DNA from 3 places in the Clostridium amazonense genome. Region 3 is predicted to be linked to each of the others. Evidence: predicted binding sites of a transcription regulator. Region 3 holds the regulator's gene; each other region holds the start of a gene.
What was found. Region 3 encodes Rex, which represses fermentation and respiration genes when NADH is low (regulators of the CRP and FNR family bind a similar motif). Its sites were predicted from a motif close to ATTGTTAANNNNTTAACAAT; they were not measured.
Positions count from the first base shown of each region.

Region 1 (8,489 bases), on a different contig from region 3:
TATGGTTCTATAGAAGTTGTTGTATTTCCCAAAACCTTTGATAAATGTAGAAATATGATAAATGAAGATGAAGTAGTTCTAATTAAGGGAAGAGTAGCAGTAAGAGAAGATGAACAAAATAAGATTTTGTGTGAAGAAATAACACCATTAATTAATATAGGAAAAGATAAAATCTATATATTAATTGAGAATAAGGATAAATTAAAAGATACAACTTCACTTATAAAGCAGGAATTTATAGGTGCTAGGGGGAATACTCCTGTATACTTATGCACTGCAAGTGATAGGAAATCTTATTTATTAGATAAGAGTTATTGGTTGGAAAATGAATATGACACATTAATTTTACTTAAACAATTATTCGGTGAGAATAATGTAAAAATAATAGAAGGCAAATAAAAAACTAAAGTATAGAGGAAAATGAACTATTTCATTCTCCTCTATATTTTTTATGACATATTAAATTTTTTAATATATATAATTAAATACTTGATTTATAAAATTGTAGGGCTTAAAATTAAATTAAAGGTAAAAAAGTAAAATAAATACATTTGTATAATCATAAAATAATATTAGTTTAATATACATTTAGTAAGCACAGATATATAATTAACTTTAAATCTATAGAGTTTATAATTAACTTTTATGCACTTATGTTAACGTATTTATTGAAAGTATTTCATCGAAGTAAAAGTCTACAAGATGTTTAAAAAACATATTATGAGTACACTTAAAAATATTTCCAAAGAATAATATCTTTTTAATTTTAGCTAAATTATTTAAATTTTAAAATAAACTCCTAATTTAAATTAATGTATATCTTTGTAAAATAGCTTATTCTAAGAAACTATATATTTCATGGAGTAAATATTAAAAAGGGGGAGAGTATTTTTATGAATGCAGTAGTTTTATTGTTAGGAGCAGTAGTTATATTTATTATTGCTTATGTAACTTATGGAGCATGGTTAGGAAAAAAATGGGGCATTGATCTAAAGAGACAAACGCCAGCACATACTAAATTTGACAATGTTGATTATGTACCAGCAGATGCGAGAATATTATTGGGTCATCACTTTTCATCAATAGCTGGAGCAGGGCCAATAACAGGACCAATAGTAGCAGCGGTTTTTGGTTGGTTACCAGTATACTTGTGGATATTAGTAGGTAGTATATTTGTTGGAGGAGTTCATGATTATGGTGCATTATTTGCATCAATAAGGCATGAGGGTAAAAGTATTGGAGAGATTATAAAAGATACGTTGGGTAAAAAAGGAAAATTACTATTTAATATATTTGCATGGGCAACATTAATATTAGTTGTTGCGGCATTTACAGATATTTGTGCAGGATCATTTGCTTATGATGCTGCAAAACCTGAAAATTTAGCAGGTGCTCAAGCTGGAACTGCATCAATGCTTTTTATAGTGCTTGCAATAGGTTTTGGATATTTTGTAAATAAAAAAGGCAAAGGTGTAGGGGTATCCACTGTTGTTGGAGTAATACTTTTATTCTTATGTGTATGGATTGGGTACATGTTCCCAGTTATAAAACTAGGGAAAGGTGCTTGGATGATAATATTAATAATATATATAGCAGCAGCATCAATAATGCCAGTGTGGATATTATTACAACCTAGAGATTATTTATGTTCATTCTTACTATATGCAATGTTAATTGGTGGAATTATAGGTATATTTGTAAGTCATCCAAGTTTAGAAATAGCATCATTTACAGGATTTACAAATGTTAGAGGAGAGACATTATTTCCATTCTTGTTTGTAACAGTTGCATGTGGAGCAGTTTCAGGTTTCCATTCATTAATTGGATCAGGAACTTCTTCTAAACAGATAGATAAAGAAGGCGATGCAAGACTTATAGGATATGGTGCAATGCTAATAGAAGGTATTGTAGCAGTAGTTGCTCTTATAGCAGTTGGAGCATTTGCAAAAACAGAAGGTGCACCGGCAACAGTATTTGCAAATGGATTAGCAAGTTTTATGAATGGATTTGGAGTACCTGTTGATGTAGGTAGAGTATTTGTACTTTTAACATTTTCAGCTTTTGCATTAACAAGTTTAGACTCAGCAACAAGAATTGGTAGGTATATATTCCAAGAAACTTTTGAAGAAACAAAAGGTGAATTGAAGAAAACATGTACTAATAAGTGGTTTGCAACAATAATTACAGTTGTAGCAGCAGGACTTTTAACAGTTTGTGGTTATGAAAAAATTTGGCCAATATTTGGTTCTGCCAATCAACTATTAGCTGCTCTAGCACTTTTAGCATTAAGTGCATGGTTATTAAAAATGGGAAGAAGTTATGTAATGGCAATAGTTCCTATGGTATTTATGTTTATTGTAACAATTACAGCTTTAGTTATACTTATCTATAAAAACTTATTTGCTGGTGGAACTATAGTATTAGGAATATTGGGGCTATTATTATTAGTAGTAGCAATACTTTTACTAATAGAAGCATATAATCAACTAATAAAAAATAAGAATAAATCAACAACAAAACAAGCGTAAAATCAAATATAAAAGTATATATAAAGAGAACTTTTGATTTAAGTTCTCTTTTATTAATATAGGGTTCAAATCTCAAATTTTAAATAATAGCTTTTTCAAATGATACTACTAATATTACAGCTAATTCCAATTATTGTATCTAGAACCAATTACTGATTAACAGTTAACAATTAACAATTAACAATTATGGTAGATATTATTAACTTCGTTCTTAATATTTATGAATAAAAGTTCATAAAAACTAAGTTTTTATATAATCTTTAATTAATTTGTTCTACAAATTATTTTAAAAATTCCTTAAAAAAACTGAGCTTTCAGTTTTATCCTTCATTGTTAATTGTTAATTTTTTTACTATATTTTAAATTGCTTTTGCTCAATTGGAATAAGAGTAATTTATGGGAGGGGAAAATGATGAATAATAGTGATGAATATATTGAAAAATTAAGTAAAAAATATGAAAGGAATTTCAAGATTTATAAGGATGAAGTTATAGAAAATAAGAAAATAAATTTGTATGCAAGTTATAAAAATATAGCAGGAAGAACTTTTATAACTAAAAATGATGTTATAGATAGATATGAGATTAATGAGCATTGTTTAATAAAGAAGTTTGACAATATAAACAAAGATATTTTAATGGATTTTTGGGAATATGGAAAGAAGCTTACAGAGGTTTTAGTAAAACCTCATAGTGAACATAAGAGTAGTGATATAACATTAGTGATGATATGCAATGAAAGTCCTAGAGAAGATGAAATAAAGGCTATAAAAAGATTAAAGTATAGTAAGTTATATAAATTATCTTTTTATGGAAGTAGTCAAGTTAATTTAATTCTTGTAGATATAAATAATAAGAAAGTTTACAGTAGTAAAATGGCTAAGAACTTGAAAAAGGTTTATGCTCCTGAAGTTGTTTCAGTGATATAGGGTTCCAAGTTCAAATTTAAAGTAATGTCTTTCTCAAATGATATTATTAAGCTTACAGTTTATTTTTATATTTGGAACCAAGTAAGAATTAAGAGTGAAAAGTTATAGTTGATATTACTCACTTCGTTCCTAATATCTAAAAATGGAAATGCTTAAAAACTACGTTTTTATATTGTTTTCAACTAATTTGCTCTGCAAATTTGATAAAAAATTATTCTTTAAAATTGGAAATACAATTTTTATATTCACTATAAACTGTCAATTGATAAATTATATTAAATTAAAAATAAGGAATAAAATAAAAGTATCATTTTTTTTATAGTCTTGTGATAATTTATATAGTGAATTATTTAAAAATATAAATGTAAAACTTAAAATGTAGTGTAAAACAAAGTTTATTCTTTTAAAATTAAAGATGAAACACTATAAAAAAGTATTTATATTATTAGTATTGGAAACTATAATTAATAAAAAGTAAACTTTTATGTTAAAAATAGATGAAACTCATTGATAAAAATACAAAATTTGCTTACTATTTATAATATAAAGTAATTTTATAAATTTAAGGTTCACATTGAAATCTTATAGTGTAGGTGAAGTATAGGAGGTTTTTTATGAAAACAATAGGCGTTTTAACAAGTGGCGGCGATTCACCCGCAATGAATGCTGCTATACGAGCAGTTGTAAGAATGGGAACAGATAATAATTTAAGAATATTAGGTGTTCAAAATGGATATAACGGACTTGTAGAAGGGAATATTATTGAATTAGATAGAAATTCAGTAGCAGATATAATTCATAGAGGTGGAACAATACTTAAAACCGCAAGAAGTGAAGAATTTAAAACCCTTGAAGGCAGAGAAAGAGCTAAAAAGGTTATGGATGTTTTTAAGATGGATGCGCTTGTTGTTATAGGTGGGGATGGTTCATTTAAAGGAGCGGAACTTTTAAGTGAACTAGGTGTTCAAGTTATAGGGATTCCAGGAACTATAGACAATGATTTAGCTTATACAGATTATACAATAGGATTCGATACAGCACTTAATACTATATTAGATTGTATAAATAAAATAAGAGATACATCAACATCTCATCAAAGAATTAGTATAGTAGAAGTTATGGGCAGAGAATGTGGAGATTTGGCATTATTTGCAGGCATAGCAGGTGGAGCTGAAAATGTAATTATACCAGAAGTAGAATTTAGTTTTGATGAAATATGTGCATCAATATTTGAAGGGAAAACTAAAGGTAAAGTCCACAATTTAATAATATTAGCTGAAGGTGTGGCTAAAAATATAGGTGGAGCAGAAACACTAGCAAAACAGTTAGAAGATGTGACAGGAATTGAATGTAGAGCAACGGTACTTGGATATATACAAAGAGGTGGAAATCCTAGTGCATTTGATAGAATTTTAGCATCTAAATTAGGTGCAAGAGCAATTGAATTACTAATTGATGGGAAAACAGCAAGAGCAGTTGGAATGAAAAATGGAGAAGTTATGGATATAGATATAAAAGATGCATTAGCAATGGAAAAGGATTTTGACCAAAAGTTATATTATATATCTAGAGCTTTATCCTATTAAAAATATATTTTATTAAAATAAATAATAACTGGGGTGAAAAAATGAAAAATATAGAGGGCTATACAGAAGAAGAACAAGTTGTAGAGAGGATGAAACGTATGAAAAAGACAAAAATAGTGTGTACAATAGGACCAACTACAGATGACAAAGAAATAATAAAAGAACTTATGAAAAATGGAATGAATGCAGCTAGACTTAATTTTTCACATGGAAGTCATGAAGAACATAAAAATAGAATTGACATGATAAAGGAAGCTAGAAAAGAATTAAAAAAACACATAGCTATAGTATTAGATACTAAAGGCCCTGAAATTAGAACTCATAAATTCGAAAATGATACAGTAGAACTTGTACAGGGAACAGAATTCTCTATATATTGTGGAGAAGAGATTTTAGGGGATGAAACTAAATGTTCAGTAACATATAGTAATTTAAATGAAGATATTGAACCTAAAGATATAATTTTAATAAATGATGGATTAGTAGCTTTAGAAGTTGTAGAAGTAGAAGATAAAGTTATAAAAACCATTGTTAAAAATTCAGGTGTTATAGGAAATAATAAAGGTATAAATGTACCTAATGTAGCAATAAATTTACCTGCTCTTACAGAAAAAGATGTTTCAGATTTAAAATTTGGTGCTGCCAATGAAGTTGATATTGTAGCTGCATCTTTCATAAGAAAAGCATCTGATGTATTAGATATAAGAAAAGTTTTGGCTAAAAATGGAGGAGAATCTATACAAATATTCTCTAAAATTGAAAATAGACAGGGTGTTAATAATATAGATGAAATAATAAAATTCTCAGATGGAATAATGGTAGCAAGAGGAGATCTAGGTGTTGAGATTCCAGCAGAAGAAGTGCCAGTAGTTCAAAAAATGATTATAGAAAAATGTAATATAGCTGGAAAACCAGTAATTACAGCTACTCAAATGTTAGATTCTATGATAAGAAATCCAAGACCGACTAGAGCAGAAGCATCAGATGTTGCAAATGCTATATTTGATGGAACTGATGCAATAATGTTAAGTGGTGAAACTGCTAATGGAAAGTATCCAATAGAAGTTGTAAAGACAATGGCTAATATAGCTAAAACAGCAGAAAAACACATAAATTATGACTCAAAATTATACCATAGTAGAAAAAGTCATATTCCAAATGTTTCAAATGCAATAAGTTTAGCAACATGTACAACAGCAATAGAATTAAATGCAGCAGCAATAATAACAGCAACACAAAGTGGCCATACAACTAAGCAAGTTTCTAAATATAGACCACAATGTCCAATTATAGCAGTAACTCCAAGTGAGAAAGTTGCAAGAAGTTTGGCTTTAAATTGGGGTGTATATTCAATAACAACAGAAAAAGTAGATAATACAGATGAACTTATGGATAAATGTGCAAAAGTTTCATTAGATGCAGGATATGTAAAAAGAGGAGATCTTGTTGTAATGGTAGCTGGAGTTCCAGCAAACTTTGTGGGAAGTACTAATATGATGAAAGTTCATATTATTGGAGATATATTATTACAAGGAATTGGAACAATTGAAAAAACATCATATGGAACAGCTTTCTATGCAGAAAATGCTAAAGATGCACAAGATAATATGCCATCAGGAAGCATTTTAGTTGTAAATAGATTAGGACGAGAATATATTGATTTAATAGATAAAGCTGAAGCTATAATAGTAGAAGAAGATGAAATGAGTTCAAGTGTAATAATAGAATGTACATCTAAAGATATTCCTATAATATACAATTCAGCAGATGCAAAATCAATAATAAAAACAGGTTCATTTATAACTATTCACTCTAAAAAGGGTGTTGGAATAGTTTATAGCGGAAAAGCAAATGTAAGTAAATAAAAAAAATAAATAAAAATTAAAATAATAGGTTTTCAAACTAAATTTTTTTTAGTATAATAATACTTTATAGGTTATCCATAAAATTTTTATACATGAATAATAGTGTAAAAAGATGGATAAAATTAAGAGGAATATGTTTGGCAACTGATTTATTTATTATTGACACCCTTAGGGGTGTTCTTTTTTGTGTAAATTTATAAGTTTTCATAATAATGCTGTTTACATATTCTTTGTATAATATATATAATAATGTTGTATATATGTAAATTTTTTGTTAAGAAAATGGGAAAACAAACGAAAAAAGTATATATAAGTATACATTTACATTTAATTTAAAGTGTTATTATGTGTATATTGGGGGGGTTTTTATGAGAAAAGCAAATATTAAAAATAATGAAAGAAGTATAGCATCAAAACTATTAATAAGTTTTATTGTAGTTACATTTGTAATATGTAGCTCATTAAGTCTAATATCTGGAATTATATCATCTAAAGCATTACATAATCTATTAAATATATCATTGCCAGAAACAACAGAGATGTGTTCATCATACATAGAGCAAATTATAAAAAGTGATAAAAGAGTAGTAGAAAATATTGCATTAGAAAATGATATAAAAAATAGTAGAGTTTCAATAGAACAAAAGATAAAAATTTTAGAAAATTATTTAGAGCCTAATAATTTTTTTAGAATAGGAATAGCAGACAAAAATGGAAATGGTGTTTTCAATGATAGTAAATTAAATGTATCTGAAAGAGAGTATTTTAAAGAGGCATTAAAAGGAAAAACAACAATTAGTACACCTATGCCAAGTATTAATGAAAAAGATAATGGTGCAGTAATAATTGGGTATGCTACACCAATAAAAGATGAAAAAGGGAATGTGGATAGTGTATTAATGGCAATAAGTGATGCATCAGTATTTAGCGACATAGTAAAAAATATAAATTTAGGTAAAGGTGGAGAAGCTTTTGTAGTTAATAGTACAGGACAGGTTGTAGCAGATAAAGATATTGAATTGGTCGGCAAACTTAATTTAAAAGAAGAATGTGAAAAAAATCCAAAATTTAAAGATCTTAAAGATCCATTAAATAGAATGTTATCTGAAGAAAATGGTATTGAGGAATATGGAAAAGGAACAGGAGCTATATTTTTAAGTTTTGAAAATATTAAAGATACAGATTGGACTGTAGGTATTCAAATGGAGAAAGGTGAAATTTTAAAAGACTTAAAAAATATGCAATTGTATATATCCATAGTAGCTTTAACATGTTTAGTACTAGGCAGTTTAATTATATTTTATCAAATAAGACCAATAGGTAAAATGTTAAAAGAAGCAACAAATACATTAGATACACTTGCTAATGGAGATATGACTGTAGAAGTAAAAAACAATTTAGTTAATAGAAAAGATGAAATTGGATTAATGGCTAAGGCTATGAAAAATATGCAACAATCCATTAATTTAGCAATAAGTACGGTAAAAGAAAATGCAGATATGATAGATTCATACAGTGAAAATTTAGCTAGTGTATCAGAAGAAATGTCAAGCTCAACAGATTCAGTAGCAATCTCTATACA
Region 1 is NZ_JBWKMH010000010.1:323,547-332,035, forward strand. Features, by position in the region: gene AC07E4_RS05920 (DNA polymerase III subunit alpha) at 1-399, shown strand, start outside; gene AC07E4_RS05925 (carbon starvation CstA family protein) at 894-2,528, shown strand; gene AC07E4_RS05930 (DUF8052 family protein) at 2,938-3,456, shown strand; gene pfkA (6-phosphofructokinase) at 4,071-5,042, shown strand; gene pyk (pyruvate kinase) at 5,141-6,907, shown strand; gene AC07E4_RS05945 (methyl-accepting chemotaxis protein) at 7,276-8,489, shown strand, end outside.
Region 1: AC07E4_RS05930 (DUF8052 family protein) is a predicted target of Rex. The motif match lies at 2,865-2,884, and genes of this name have one in related genera.

Region 2 (8,489 bases), on a different contig from region 3:
AACTTCTTCTCCATGCATTGCTGATTTAAGCATTCCTAAAGCTCTTAATGCATCTTCTTTACATAAAGTATTACATCCTAAAACTTCATTTTCAATTCCAGCTTCTGATTTGTTGTTATCAACCATGTATTTCATGTATTTATTTCCAACAACTAGAGCTCCTTGAACTGCACAGAATGACATACCAACGCATGGAACATCTCTCATACCAATTTGTTCAATATGTGATGCAAAATCTATGTGGTTATTACCAAAACCTTCTGTTGTAACTACTGCACCATCTACATCCATAAATTCAACGATCATTCCAAGTCTTTCAGAAACATAGAATTTTTCAGCATTTATTTGTGGTGACCCAACAAAAATAACTCCTGCTAAATCTATATTTTCATCATTCATAGCTTCTGTTACAAGTGGTTCTCTCCAGTAGTGTCTTGAACACTCTTTAGATGCAGGTCCTATACAAGTTAATGCGTGAATACCACCATCTAAAACTTCAAGTGGAGATAACATAACTGGAACGTTTCCAAGGTCAACATTTGGTTTTCCCCCTAAAACACCTACTGGTTCTTGTGGTAATATTAAGTTATCATGCATTGCACCTTGTCCCATTATTTCTTTAACAATAACAACTTTTTTCTTACCTGGTCTTCTATATTCAACTAACTCTTCTGTATCTACAACTAAGATTTCGTCTGCAACTTTTAGTGCATTTCTTATTTCTTGTGTTATAAAATCAGTTGCTCTATGTGCAGCTAATGGACCTGGTCTTTCCATGTTCATTCCTCTAGCTATAACAACTTCTGATTTTATAAATATATCTCCTTTGTCTGGAGCACCTGGTCTGTTCCAAAGAATATTTTCATCTAAGATTCCCTCTGAAGAACCAAATTCACCAATTTGAACTCCATCAACATCTGTTCCTGTAACCATAACTATTACTCCATCTAAAGTTCTAGTTACTCCATTACCTACCTTAGCTTCTCCTTCTTTAGTTGCTATTGGTTGAACGTCCATAATTGTTTCTGAATATGTATGATACTTATCTGGTGTTATTATTTCAATTTTTATTGATTTAACTAAATCGCTTTCATTTACTGCATCATCACATATATTTTCTCTTATATATAATGTTGTTCCATCTATTTTAGTTTCTTTTCCAAATTCAACTTTCTCTATTTTAAAATGTTTCTTAGTTAAGCTTCTTACAGCTCTAGGCTCTAATACAGCTTTCTTTTCTTCTTTATTTTCAACTTTTAAATCATTAATTTTTTCTTCTTTTATTACTTCTTTTGCTACTGAATTTGATACTGTTCCAGCCATTAGAGGAACTTCTATATCAATACCTTTTCCTTCAGCAATTTTTATTTTTAATACTCCATTGCTTACAGAAGAAACTATTGTTTGTTCTGCAGAACATTCTTCTTCATAACCTTCAACTATATTTTTACATACTGTACTTAATGCTGGAGTATCTACTTTTAAAACTTTTCCTATAGCTTCTTTCACTGTTAATACACTATCATCTAATTTTATAAGTAATGAATCTTCTAATTGTCCAAAGTACATAGGGTTTTCTAAATCACTTAATTTTATAGTGTCTCCAGCTTTTTTATTTAATTTTAAAACAGCCTTAGCATTTTCATCTATTGAAACTTCTTTTTCTTCTACTGATCCTTCAATTTTTTTAGCACCTTCTACTAAATCAGGTGTTATTGGAGTTAATGAATCTATAGTTTTTAAAAGTTTTGCACCTATAACTTCTCCAACTTTTAAATTATTGCTTGGAATATTTAACAATCCTGAATCAACCATATCTGGGAATATATCTGGATCTTCCAGGTTATCTGCTGAAATTATAGTTCCAGCTTCTGTTCTACAACATACAACAGCCGCTTCATTTTTTAAAGCTTCTGCATGTTCTTTGCTCATTGACATAATTCTTCCTCCTACTATATACATGTTATCTAAATCTATAGGGTTACAAGTTGAAATTTAAAATAATAAATTTATCAATTGATACTACTAATCTTACAGCTTATTTTATTATCATGTTTGGAATCAATTAACAATGATGAATTAATAATGATGATGAATATCACCGTGGATTGAAATCCCCGCTACAATGTTTTATTTGTACTCCAAATAAAATTAATATAATATTTATCCATAAAAAGTTTATTTTGGAGAATAAATTCCCCATTATAATATTCTTACTAACCATAGTTTTCATGGTTAATTGTTAATTTTGGTACTATATTTAAAATTTCTCTTTCTCAACTGAAATAAGAGTAATTTAATTTTTAAACTTGAACCCATATCTTTATAAAGCTTTATTTAGCACATTATTTTTTTTATTCTATCTCTAACCTTCTTGTTAATTCATGATTAACAGTTCTAAATACATGATCTGTATGATGATAAACTGGTAACCCTAATTTTGGTGCAGAATTCATAACAGTATTAGAACAATCACTACAATTTGATATTATTATTCTTTCTGCTCCATCCTTTTTAAATTGCATTACTACGGCTGCTTGTCCTGGACAATCTCCAGGAGTTTTGCATTTATTAGCACCTTTTATTTTAACTATGTTCTTACAATCCATTACAGAAACTACATTTGAATGCATTTTTGAAGCAATATCTCTAAGTCTATCTTCATTTGCACCACATGCACAAACTAAAAGACCTACATTTCCCTTAAACTCTGGGAACTCTATTGTTGCTATTGCTCCTCCAGAAATCTTTGTTACTATAGCTTCTTCAAGTTTTGCTGATTTTCCAGTGTAAGGTCCACCAATAACTAATTCGCCATATTCTCCATCAATTCCACCACATTCATTTACAAGTTCTTCAATCTTTGTTCCAATAGGAACATTGAAAAATATTCTACTTTCTGTATCTTTTAATTTTCCTGCTATAGTTATATCTTTATCTATAACTGGTTTTCTATCTTCAACTGCTCTTTTTATATTTGCAAGTGTTTCTGTATTTAAAACTACAGCACCTGCTTCTAATGGAAGCTGTGTTGGCTCTAACCATACACCTAATACTGAATGTATTAATGCTCTTTCCTCTCCCATTGGATATATATCTTTAAGCTCTTTTATTTCTATATTTTCTTCATTTACTAATGCTTTTTTTATTGATTCTATTGCATCTTTATTTTTAGATTTTATTCCTATATATGCCTTTGGTGCTTTAGTTGCTTCCATTGCATATTTTATTCCTTTTATTACTTCTTGAGGATTTTCCTCTAAAAGTTTTATATTGTGTTTTAAAAGCGGTTCACATTCTGCACAATTTGCTATTATACAACCCTCTGAAATTTCTGCATTTAACTTAACATGAGTTGGAAATCCAGCTCCACCAGCTCCAACAATTCCAGCTTCAAACACATATTCTTTGATGCTATTACATTCTTTTATCTTTACATAATCAGTGCTTTGATTTTCACCCTTTAAGATTACTATTTCATTCTCATTTATCTCTTTTATTTCTCCATTAATGCTTGTATGTATCTTAGCACCTAGACCCTTATTAGGAGCTGCAATACATTCTCCTCTTTTAACTAACTGTCCTAATTTAACAATAGGTTCACAATTAGCTCCTATGTGCATTTTTAAAGGAAATTTAACCATAGTAGTCATTTTTTCTCCCCCTTGAGTATTGATATAACAACTCATAAATTTATATATTATTAACATTAAAGTTTTAATAACTTTCTATAAATAATATATAAGCAACTACTGTGCCAACCTTGTTAAATTTTATTGAAACGTTTACTTTGATGCAACAAAATTAACACTTTTGTAAATTTTAAAACTTCTATTTATTCAAATACATATTTAAATAAATGTCAAAATTTAGTCACTTTTTCTTCTTCTCATGTATATACTTTCTATTTTTCAATTGATATACTGTCATTTTATGTATATGTTATTTTTTTGACATATCTGTTATTTTTTTGACACTTTTATCATTAAGCTCCATTCTATTAAATTTACAAATAAAAAATATCCTGTAAACTATAGTAAAACATTCTTGAGTACATTCTACTATTAAGGTATACGAGTTTTTTATCAACAACTTGCACACCCCAAAACAGGATATTTTTATTTATAAATCATATTGGCTTAACTTATAATATAATGTGCTTCTTTTTATTCTTAAAATTTCAGCAGCTTTTGCTTTATTTCCATTAGTACTTTCCATGACATCTCTAATAAGTTCCATTTCTAAAGCCTTAACTCTTTCATCCAAGTTATAATAATCTATAACTGTATCTTCTTTAGATCTACCATAAAAATATTCTAATATATATTCTGGTATACTATTTACTGTTACCCTTTTATTATTTGATAACACTACCATTCTTTGAACAACATTTTTTAATTCTCTTATATTACCTTCCCATTTATAATTACACAATATATTATATATCTCTTCATCTATTGAACTTATTTCTATATTTTCTTTTTTCGAACTTTGATTTATAAAAATATCTATAAATTCTTTAATATCATCTTTCCTTTCTCTTAGTGAAGGTAATTCAATTTGAACAATTGCTAATCTATAAAACAAATCACTTCTAAATTCATTATTTTTTATTGCTTTTTTTAAATCTTTATTAGTTGCCGCTATAATTCTTGTATTGGTATGAATAATTTTTTCACTTCCCAATCTATGAATAACACCGTCTTGTAGCACTCTTAATAACTTACTTTGCATCCCTATAGGCATTTCTCCTATCTCATCTAAAAATAATGTACCATTATTTGCAAATTCAAACATACCCATTTTTCCTTTTTTCACAGCACCCGTGAATGCACCTTCTACATACCCAAACAATTCACTTTCTAATAAATTTTCTGGAATAGCACTACAATTTACAGCAACAAATTGCCCGCTCCTTCCACTAGCCTCATGTATGGATTTTGCAAAAACTTCTTTGCCTGTCCCACTTTCACCAGTTATTAAAACCGATGCTGTACTTGGTGCAACTTTTTGCGCTAATAATATAGAATCCATTATTTTTTTGCTTTTCCCAACTATATATGAAAAAGTATAATTATTAGAAAACTCCTTACTATAAGCCTTACTTAATGCCTCAACTTTTGCATTTGCATTTTCTAATTTTTCAGACAATGAAACCACTTCGGTAACATCTCTATCTGTTGACACTACAGCAATCATTTCATTTTGATTATTAAATATAGGTACAACACTTAAAATTACTGACTTCCCCCTCATAGGCTGGTGTTCAATATTTTCAATAGCTTTACCTTCTTTTAAAACTTTAGGTATAATTGGGTTGTTAAAATGCTTTCTAACACTTTCCCCAACTATATCTTCCGCCTTTAAACCATATAACTTCTCTGCACTTTTATTCCAATACATAACCTTACCCTTTGTGTCACATATACAAATGGCTTCATGAATATTGCTTAAAATATTATTCTGCAAAGTAAACATTTCATCTATTTTTAAATAAAAACTATCTCTTAAATTATTGCTTGTTAATACACCAATTACCTTATTATCTTCTACAACTGGTACACGTCCTATTTCTTTTTCAAGCATCATATCCCGAATATCTCTTGCATAATCATTAGGACTTACTGTTATTACATCTTTAGTGCAATAATTTATAATCTTTTCATTGAATATAGACTTATCTCCTTTTTTTGCAAAAATTCTTTCTACCTCTGCTAAATCATTACGTGTAAAAATTCCTTCTAATTTATTAACTTCATTTATAACTATTGTTTCATCCAAATTGTTTTTCACCATTAAATTACAAACGTACTTAACATTATCATGAGTAAAAACCTTTACAACATTTTTACTCATAATATCTTTAGCTTTATATAACAACTCTTCTAAATTCATATTTCCACCTTTTATCCATAAAAATATTTATAATTCTCTCCTAAATTATACCTAACACCAGTTATATATTCAATTATCCATAACTTTTATTAATTTCCTCTTAATTTGAATATCTTAACTGTCTTTATTGAATTATGTTCCAATTTTATTAAGGTAATATTTATTAAATTTTGTTATAATAAATTAAATAGTCTAATTTTTCTAATTCAAATTATATTTATTTATATATATTAGTAAATTTGACCATAATAAAAACACTTGTATTAATCTTATAATAGCTAATATAAATTTGTTAAATAATATAAAATATTAATTTATATAATATTTTAATAGAAATTAGAGGTGTATATAATGAAATTTATTAAAAAATCTATAATTATTCTTTCTACTTTTTTAATAACACTTTCACTTACTGCTTGTGGAGAAAAAGTGGATACAGAAGCATTACAAAACTATTCTAATGACATAGCTAGTAAGGTTATAACTGCTATGGATAAAAAAGATTATAACAAAATAGAATCCTACTTTAGCGATGAAATGAAAAAGACCTTTTCTAAGGAAACTTTTGATGAGCAAGCAACTTTAATTTCCAATACTCTTGGTGCTTACAAATCTCATGAATTCTTTAAAGGTGAAACTAAAGATGGATATGTTCGTGCATTATATAAAGCAAATTTTGCAAAAGAAAATAATGTTCTTATATCAGTAGTTTATAAAGAAAATGATGAAAATCATAAAGTAGAAGGCATTTTATATCAATCTAAAGGACTTCAAAAAGCAGCAAAAGAATTAAAAAAAGAAAATAAAAAATAAGAGTTTTTACTTAATATATCGTAAAATTAAAGTCCAGTAACATGTGTCACTGGACTTTAATTTACACTTTTTATTTACACTTTTTATTTACACTTTTTATTTATACCTTCATATAAATACTCTAGATACGAAACATCTTCACCCTCATTTTTTAACATGTCGATTCTTTTTCTAGCACCGTCTAAAGTTTCTCTTGCTTCATCATAATCTCTTGCTTTAATACAATTACTAGTATATTCTAAAAGATAATCTACTTTTAGCACTATTTTAGCCATATCTTCTCTATTCTCATTAACAAGTTTCAATACTAAATCATATACTTTGGGTGACAGATTATTCCTAACTGATTTTAAAAAATCATTATTTATACTATTCTTCTTAGCCATTTTTTCACGTCCTTATAAACTGTACTCATTTTTTTATTTTAAACATTACACTTTGAATTATACATTATATTATTAAATTACATAACCATATTTATTATCTACATAATCTAATAAATCCCCAAAAATTATCCACAGTATTTATATAAAAGTTATATTTATCATAAATACTGTGGATAATTTTTCTGAAAATGTGCACAAATTTATAAATTTAAAAAATTCTAATTATATTTTGAAATCTCATGCTGCATAAATCAATTCTAACTTCTTACTTTTATTACTGTTACATTTTCTTTCACAATTAAAGTTTATAGTCTTATCTTACTAAATTCAGTGTATTGGACATGATGCTAAAATGCCCAATAAAGTTAGAATATCTAAAAGTTGGTTTAAGAAAATAGTTTTTTAACAGTTATATACGCCTATATATTTCCCTAATATTTACAAATTATCTTTTTAAAAAATAAATATAATTTTATTTTTCTAAATACCATTGACTTATATATATAATACGACTATACTTACAACATAGCTTAAGGAAATCCCTTAAGAATTTAATATCGCGGGGTGGAGCAGTTGGTAGCTCGTCGGGCTCATAACCCGAAGGTCGTAGGTTCAAGTCCTGCTCCCGCAACCAAAAAAAGATTCTATAATTTATATAGAATCTTTTTTCATGCTTAAAAACACTAATTATTCATTTCAACAAACAAATTTATTTTTTCTTAACTAAAACTATTGTCATTTCTTCTTTTTTAATATACTTAGATAACCTAATTAAATACATTCCATTAATTTGTAAAGGTTGAAATTTGGTTTCAAATAATAATTAAAAAAATATAGCAATTCTCTATAACTAGAAATTTGCTATATTTTATTTATATAATTATTTTAATTATTGGATTTATTTTTTGATTTTCTTTTATGTGACCAATTGTTTCTTCCAATTCGTCCATTTTTGTTACTCTTGTTATTTTTACTATTATTATTGTGACTTCTTTCTGATTTATTTCTTTCTACTTTTGGAATTTCTCTAACTTCTTTAGGTAATTCCTCTGTGTATTTATGCGACTCTATAACTGGTATTGATTGTTTTATAACCTTCTCAATATCTCTAAGGTACTTTCTTTCTTCAGAATCACAAAATGAAAATGCAGCACCATTATGTCCAGCTCTTCCAGTACGTCCAATTCTATGAACATAAGTTTCTGGCACTTCTGGTAAGTCATAATTTATTACATATGATAAATCTTCAACATCAATTCCTCTAGCAGCTATATCCGTTGCAACTAACACTCTTATACTTCCATCTTTAAAACTATTTAATGCAATTTGTCTAGCATTTTGAGACTTATTACCATGTATAGCTAATGCTTCAATACCAGCCTTTGCAAGTTGTTT
Region 2 is NZ_JBWKMH010000010.1:168,784-177,272, reverse strand. Features, by position in the region: gene prdA (D-proline reductase (dithiol) proprotein PrdA) at 1-1,938, opposite strand, end outside; gene prdC (proline reductase-associated electron transfer protein PrdC) at 2,355-3,653, opposite strand; gene AC07E4_RS05245 (histidine kinase N-terminal domain-containing protein) at 4,123-5,895, opposite strand; gene AC07E4_RS05240 (DUF3887 domain-containing protein) at 6,247-6,708, shown strand; gene AC07E4_RS05235 (hypothetical protein) at 6,792-7,094, opposite strand; tRNA gene AC07E4_RS05230 (tRNA-Met) at 7,653-7,728, shown strand; gene AC07E4_RS05225 (DEAD/DEAH box helicase) at 7,980-8,489, opposite strand, start outside.
Region 2: prdC (proline reductase-associated electron transfer protein PrdC) is a predicted target of Rex. The motif match lies at 3,692-3,711, and genes of this name have one in related genera.

Region 3 (8,489 bases):
TGGTTTGCACATTTTAATAAGTTAATAACATTTACCTATGTAAAAACAAATAAAGCCATTGATTTAGAATTTGCATTCTATTTCAATGGCTTTGTTTTTTAACTAACCCTATTATATTTTAAGAAATCTTCTTCAAACTATTATTTAGTATAGTCATAGAATCCTCTTTTTGTTTTTCTTCCAAGGTATCCAGCTCTAACATATTTTCTTAATAAACTGTTTGCTCTGTATTTAGAATCTCCTGATTCTTTATATAATACGTCCATTATAGCAAGACATACATCAAGACCTATTAAATCACCTAATGCTAAAGGTCCCATTGGATGGTTTGCACCAAGCATCATAGCTTTATCTATACCTTCAACAGTAGCTATTCCTTGGTCTAAAATTCCTATAGCTTCATTTATCATAGGTATTAATATTCTATTTACAACAAATCCTGGAGCTTCTTTAACTTCTACAGGTTCTTTACCTACTTCTGCTGCTAAATTTCTTATTGTTGTGAATGTATCATCAGAAGTAGCCATACCTCTTATTACCTCTACAAGTTTCATTGCTGTTGCAGGGTTAAAGAAGTGCATTCCTATAACTTTTTCTGGTCTAGTTGTATAACTAGCTATTTCTGTTATAGAAAGTGATGAAGTGTTTGAAGCAAAGATTGTTTCTGGTTTACAAATTTTATCTAATTTATCAAAGTAAGCTCTTTTAGTTTCCATATTTTCTGCTATAGCTTCGATTATTAAATCTACATCTTTTACATCTTCCATTTTATCAGTTCCAGATATTCTGCCTAAAATCTCATTTTTAACTTCTTCAGTCATTTTTCCTTTAGCAACTGATTTTTCTAATCTTTTTGTTATTCCTGGAAGATTAACATTGTTGTATTTCTCCATATTTCTTACTAACATAGTAACTTCATAGCCCTTAGTTGCAAAAACTTGTGCTATTCCAGCACCCATTGTACCTGCACCTATAATACATACATTTTTCATTGAAACTACCCCCAATTTTATATATATTTAAACATACCTTCGTCATAAAAAGACAAAAGTTTGTTTTAAATTTAACTAACTAAATTAAAAAAATTTAAGTTATTTCCCCATGATTGTCTAACACGTAATAATTTATATTTAATAAAACATTCCCCAATGTTTCAACATAAATATCTTACCGCTCTTTATATACTTATAACTTTTTAAACCCTATTTTTTACATATCCCTATTTCTATTTAACTTTTATTTTATAAGATAGAAATTGGAAACCCAATTTCTATCTCAATTATAATTTTAAAACCCTATTTTCTCATAGCTTTTAATTGTTCTACTAATTCTGGAACAATTTTTTTGTAATCTCCAACTAATCCGATATCAGCAACTTGCATTATTGGAGCATCTGCATCTTTATTTATAGCAATTATATAGTTACTATCTTGCATTCCAGCTAAGTGTTGGATAGCTCCTGAAATACCACAAGCAATGTATAGTTGTGGTCTTACAGTTTTACCTGTTTGTCCAACTTGTAATGCTTTGTCTATCCAGCCACTATCAACAGCTGCTCTTGATCCTGATAATGTTCCACCGATTTCATCAGCAAGTTCTTTTAATATAGCGAAGTTTTCTTTAGAACCTACTCCTCTACCACCTGATACTAATATGTCAGCTTCTATAATATCTACGATTTCTTTAACTTCTTTGATAACTTCGATAACTTCAGTTCTTATGTCATCTTTAGTTAAATCAAATTTAGCTCTTTCTATTTTAACTTCTTTAGAGTCATCTCTTTCAAGTTTTTCAAAAACTCCTGGTCTAACTGTAGACATTTGTGGTCTGTTATCTCCACACATGATAGTTGCCATTAAGTTTCCACCAAATGCTGGTCTAGTCATTAATAAGTTTTTGCTTTCTTCATCTATATCAAGGCCTGTACAGTCAGCAGTTAATCCTGTTGATAATCTAGCTGCAACTCTTGGTCCTAAATCTCTACCTATAAATGTTGCACCAATTATTATAACTTCTGGTTTAAAATCATTTGCAAGGTCAGTTATAACTTTTGCGTAACCATCAGTTGTATAGTGAGCTAATTCTTCTTTATCTGCTAATAATACTTTGTCAGCACCATGTGCAGTTAATTCTTTAGCCATACCTTCAACATTATGACCTATTAATAATGCAGTAAGTTCAACGCCTAATTTGTCAGCGATTTCTCTACCTTTTCCTAAAAGTTGTAATGCAACGTTTTGTAATTCTCCATCTCTTTGTTCTGCAAAGACCCAAACACCTTTGTAATCTGCTATATTCATAGTTTTCCCCTCCTATACTACTAAATTATGTGTTTTTCTTTTAATTTAGCTAATGCTATTTGAGCTTCTTCTTTTGGTGATAAATTAATTATTTCACCTTGTCCCTTAGCTTCTTTAGCCCAAGATTTTTTAACCTTTGTAGGTGAACCTTTTAATCCTAGAAGGGATAAATCAACATCTATGTCTTTAGCTGTCCACACTTTTATTTCTTTTTCATTTAATGAGAATATATTTTTTATATTCATATATCTTGGTTCATTTAAAGATTCAATTGCAGTTAATAGAACTGGTGTTTTAACTTTGATATATTCATATCCATCTTCCCAAGCTCTTCTAACTTTTAATCCGCCTTCGATTTCTTCAACTTCTTCAACATAAGTTATTTGTGGTATATTTAAGTGTTCTGCAATTTCTGGACCAACTTGAGCAGTATCTCCATCAATTGCTTGTCTACCAGCAAATATTATGTCATATTCTAATGTTTTTAATGCTCCAGCTAATGCGTGAGAAGTAGCTAAAGTATCAGCACCAGCAAATGCTCTGTCTGTTACTAATATACCTTCGTCTGCTCCCATTGCTAAAGCTTCTTCTAATGCTTTTTGTGCTTGTGGTGGTCCCATTGTTATAACTGTTACATGAGCACCATTTTTGTCTTTTAATCTTAATGCCTCTTCTATTGCATTTTTATCATCTGGATTTATTATTGAAGGAACACCGTCTCTTATAAGAGTTCCTGTTTTTGGATCTATTTTAACTTCATTTGTATCTGGAACTTGTTTCATACAAACAACTATCTTCATCTCTAATTACCCCCTATTTTAAAAGATTTGATGCTATAACCATTCTTTGAACTTGAGATGTACCTTCATAAATTTCTGTTATTTTAGCATCTCTCATCATTCTTTCTACTGGATAATCTTTAGTGTAACCATATCCACCAAAGATTTGAACAGCTTTTGTAGTAACTTCCATAGCTGTTTCAGCAGCAAATAATTTAGCTCTTGCAGCTTCTACTGTGTATGGTAATTTATTATCTTTGTTAAATGCAGCTTTATAAACTAATAATCTAGCAGCTTCTACTTTAACTTCCATATCTGCTATCATCCATTGTAATCCTTGGAATTTAGATAATGATCTTCCAAATTGTTTTCTTTCTTTCATATATTCTACAGCTTCATCTAAAGCACCTTGAGCAATTCCTAATGCTTGTGCAGCTATACCAATTCTACCGCCATCTAATGTTTGCATTGCTATTTTAAAGCCTTTGCCTTCTTTTCCAAGTAAGTTTTCTTTTGGAACTATACAATCTTCAAAAACAAGTTCAGTTGTAGAAGATGCTCTAATTCCTAATTTATCTTCAACTTTACCTATTGAGAAACCTTTGAAACCTTTTTCAACTATAAATGCTGATATTCCTCTAGTTCCTTGTGATTTATCTGTCATAGCAAATATTATGAATACATCTGCAACTCCACCGTTTGTTATGAATATTTTAGAACCATTTAATACATAATGATCTCCATCTAAAACTGCAGTTGTTTGTTGTCCAGCTGCATCAGTACCAGCGTTTGGTTCTGTTAAACCAAATGCACCGATTTTTTCACCTTTTGCAAGTGGTACTAAGTATTTTTGTTTTTGTTCTTCTGTTCCGAACATATCTATTGGAGTAGCACATAATGATGTGTGAGCTGATAATATAACACCAGTTGATCCACAAACTCTTGATAATTCTTCAACTGCTATTGCATAAGAAAGATTGTTTCCACCAGCTCCTCCTAATTCAGTTGAAAATGGAATTCCCATCATGTGATATTTTGCCATTTTCTTTACATTTTCCATTGGAAATTCTTCTGTTACATCTATTTCGGCAGCAAGAGGTTTAACTTCTGTTTCAGCAAACTCCCTTACCATTTGTTTTACAAATTCTTGTTCCTTAGTTAAAGAAAAATTCATAATTCCCCATTCCTCCTATTAATTTTTTTTGAAATGTTTTTGTAAATATAATAATCTAAAGACATTTTGCCGCAAAACAAGCTAACAAGAAGAAACAATTAAATCTATTTCGAATTATATTTAAAATTTAAATATAATTTAAATTCTGAAAATTTAAGATTTATTTTGAACCTCTCACATTAGCTAAATCTATTAACCCTATGTAGTTAAAGGATTACATATTTTTAAATACTTTGTCTCTTTTCTCTAAGAACGCACTCATTCCTTCTTTTTGGTCACAAGTGCTAAAGCACATTCCAAAAATTTCAGATTCGTATCTTAATGCATCTTCAATGTTCATTTGAATTCCATTATTTATAGCTTCTTTGCAGAAAGCTACTGCTTTTGGTGCATTATTTGCTATCTTTTTAGCCATATTCATTGCTTCATTCATAAGTTCTTCTGGTTCAACCACTTTATTTACAAGACCTATTCTTAAAGCTTCATCTGCTTTTATAATGTCACAAGTAAATATTAATTCTTTAGCTACGCCCTCTCCCACAAGTCTAGCTAATCTTTGAGTTCCTCCAAAACCTGGCGTTATTCCAAGTCCTGACTCAGGTTGTCCAAACTTAGCTTTTACTGAAGCTATTCTTATGTCACAAGCCATTGAAAGTTCACAACCACCACCTAATGCAAATCCATTAACTGCTGCTATAACTGGTTTTTTTAAAGTTTCAATTCTTCTAAATACTTTGTTTCCAAGTATTCCGAATTCCCTGCCTTGTATTGAATTTAAATCTTTCATTTCTGAAATATCTGCTCCAGCTACAAAAGCTTTTCCTTCACCAGTTATTATTACGGTGTATATGCTTTCATCTTTCTCAATAATTTCAATAGCATCATTTATTTCTTTTAAAGTCTCTGAATTTAAAGCATTCAATGCTTTTGGCCTATTAAGCTTTATGACAGCAATGTTTTGATCCTGTTCTAGGATAATGTTTTTAAATTCCATAAATGCTATCCCCCATGAATATTCCTATTAGATTTTGTGAATAATATAACAATTTTCTTAAAAAAATAATATCGAAGTTTCTCAACCTCATGTCTTATTATAGACCGAATGGTATATTTTTGCAACAGAGTTAATTATTTTTTCTGAATTATTTTAATTAACAAATAATTTGTTTGTAATTATCACTATTTCATTAAATTTTTTTCAAAAATTTTACCCACAAAGTTCCTAATATTAATATATTTACTTTTTTCAAATTTTTATTATAGGTTACAATCTAAGTTTTTATATAGCCTTTAAATGCTTTTCCCATAACAGTATAAATATATTTTCATTGTGTAGTTTTATTACTCTTTTATTCACAATATATTAATTGATTTTTCAAATTAAATTTCTAATGTCACTTATAATTAAATTAATTGGCACATTTAAATGGGTAGAATAAATTCCACCCTACTTCCCCAATTGACAGTTGACAATGGACATTGGACAGTTATTGATGATATTATTCATTTCATTCACAATATCTTTAATTGCTTTTTTATTAAAATCTCTTTCTCCTTTGTATCTGAGACTTTAGTCTTGGCGGTTCTTGATATGGATATAAAACCTAAATTAATACCGTGTAACAACAAGAATAAATTCTCGCCTACAATAATTGGCACAAATTTTATTTTTCCCTTCGTAGCCGAGACTTCAGTCTTGGCGGTTTTCGATTTTGATACTTACCTAAGTCCAGGTGGAATGAATTCCACCCTACTTTACCAATTGACAGTGGACATTTGACAGTTATTAAAATCTCTTTCTCCTTTGTAGCTGGGACTTTAGTCTTGGCGGCTTTTGATCTGTCTATACTCTTAAAAATAACACTGTATAATTGCATGATTGAAACCTCGACTATGGATTTTTCTCAATTCTTCTACATAAAAAAAATTTTAGCTGCTAGCTATAATACAACTAGCAGCTAAAATTTTAATTGATTTATATCTTCAACTTGATAAATTCACTTTGAATATTTTCAATTTTAAACTTTTAATTTTCTTCTTTTCTACGTTCATTTAAAAGATAACTTAAAGTCATCAAACTTTCACTTAAGTGAACATTTTCCACTATTACATCGTTTGGAACTTTTAAATCTATTGGAGCAAAATTCCATATAGCTTTTATTCCTGATTCAGTAATAACTTCACATACATCTTGTGCTCTTTCTTTTGGCACACAAATTATTCCTATATCAATTTGATTTTCTCCAATAAATCCTTCTAGTTCATCTATATCTAGTATAGGAACCTCTCTTATTTTTAGACCAATTAATTTAGGATTTATATCAAATATAGCTTTTACATCAAAAGACATCTTTTGAAAATAAGTATAATTTGCTATTGCTTGACCTATATTACCTGCTCCTATAATTACTATGTTATAATCTTTATCTAGTCCTAATATCCCTGATATTTGTGATAGAAGTTCTTTTACATTGTAACCATATCCTTGTTGACCAAAATCACCAAAACAATTTAAATCTTGTCTTATTTGAGATGCTGTAAATCCTATTTTCTCACTTAATTCATTTGAGGAAATTCTATCCACATCATTATTAGCAAGTTCCTTTAAATATCTATAATATTTAGGAATCCTTTTTATAACTGCCATTGATATATTTTTCTTTTTATCCAAGAAATCACCTCCAAAATATTCCAATCCCTTTGTAAAATACATGTTCAAATCTAGTTAAACATTATATGTTTCTATATTTGCATTATTTAATTTGTTTATCATTTAACTAATTCATCATTATCTTTGTTACAAAATCCACTTTTTATCTATGTATATATTTAAAAATTAAATCATCTATATGTCCTATTATTCAATAATACAATAAAAAAATATTTTTTGTATTGCTTTTTTTAATAATAACTTTTCTAATAGAGAATAAATTATTATTAAATATGGTTCTAAAAGCCACTTATTTACTTAATAATTTAAATTTTAATCATCTATTATATTTTAATGTTATACTTTTTCAATAATATATATGATTATGTAACAATAATTATCTTATAATTTAAAAATTCATTTTTTTTCACATTGTTTTATCAAACTTTGTTTATATTTTACCATATTCAATTAACTTTGTTTATAATATTTTTCAAAATTTTTATATAAATACCTCATCTTATCAAAATTTAGAATTATCTTAATAATTCTAAATTTCATTAAATTAAATTTGCTACTTAAATTATCTATAATGATTGTTATTTATTTAAAATAATGAATTAAACTGGCCTTTCAATTTTGAAATTCTATTTAATTATTTCTTCATTTTCTATTACTTTTTTATCTTTAAACTTTCTTTGAAATGAAAAAAGCATGTATTCCTACACGCTTTTTTTTTAATTAATTACTGTGCAACTTCTTCCCATTCTTCATAAAGTTTTTCAAGTTCTGCTTCTTTTGATGATATACTTTTATTAACTTCCTGACTCTTCTCTGGATTTGAATATATTTCTTCTAAACAAAGCATTTTTTGAAATTCATCTATTTCTTCTTCTGTTGATGCAATTTTTTCTTCTAATGATTTTATATACTTTTGTTTTTCTTTTTCCTTTTTTTCTTCTTCTCTCTTTTTCTTTTTATCTTGTTTTATTTGTGTCTTAGTTATTCCGCTAGTTTCCTCTTCATCTTGGAATCTAGCTGGATTACTTTTCTTTTCAATATAATAAGAATAATTTCCTAAGTATTCTTTAATTCCATCTATGTTAAGTTCAAAAATTTTACCTGCAACCTTATTTAAGAAATATCTATCATGGGATATAACAAGTACCGTTCCATCATAAGTTAATAGTGCATCCTCTAATGCTTCTCTAGATACTATATCTAAATGGTTTGTAGGCTCATCTAATAATAAGAAATTATTTTTTGATAACATAAGTTTTAAAAGATTTATTCTACACTTTTCTCCACCACTTAATTTTTCTATCTTTTTAAATACATCATCACCAGTAAATAAAAATGCAGCTAATGCACATCTTACTTCTGTTGTTGTCATGTCTGGAAACTCATCCCAAACTTCATCTATTATAGTTTTTTGTAAATCTAAATTAGATTGTTCCTGATCATAATATCCTATATTAACATTTTTACCTAAAACTTTAACTCCTGAATCTTTTTCAATTTCATCCATTATAATTTTAAATAAAGTTGTTTTTCCTCTTCCATTTTCACCTATAAGTGCTATCTTA
Region 3 is NZ_JBWKMH010000031.1:197,952-206,440, reverse strand. Features, by position in the region: gene AC07E4_RS13275 (hypothetical protein) at 1-102, shown strand, start outside; gene AC07E4_RS13270 (3-hydroxybutyryl-CoA dehydrogenase) at 141-992, opposite strand; gene AC07E4_RS13265 (electron transfer flavoprotein subunit alpha/FixB family protein) at 1,296-2,300, opposite strand; gene AC07E4_RS13260 (electron transfer flavoprotein subunit beta/FixA family protein) at 2,321-3,100, opposite strand; gene AC07E4_RS13255 (acyl-CoA dehydrogenase) at 3,114-4,253, opposite strand; gene AC07E4_RS13250 (short-chain-enoyl-CoA hydratase) at 4,468-5,247, opposite strand; gene AC07E4_RS13245 (redox-sensing transcriptional repressor Rex) at 6,280-6,924, opposite strand; gene AC07E4_RS13240 (ABC-F family ATP-binding cassette domain-containing protein) at 7,649-8,489, opposite strand, start outside.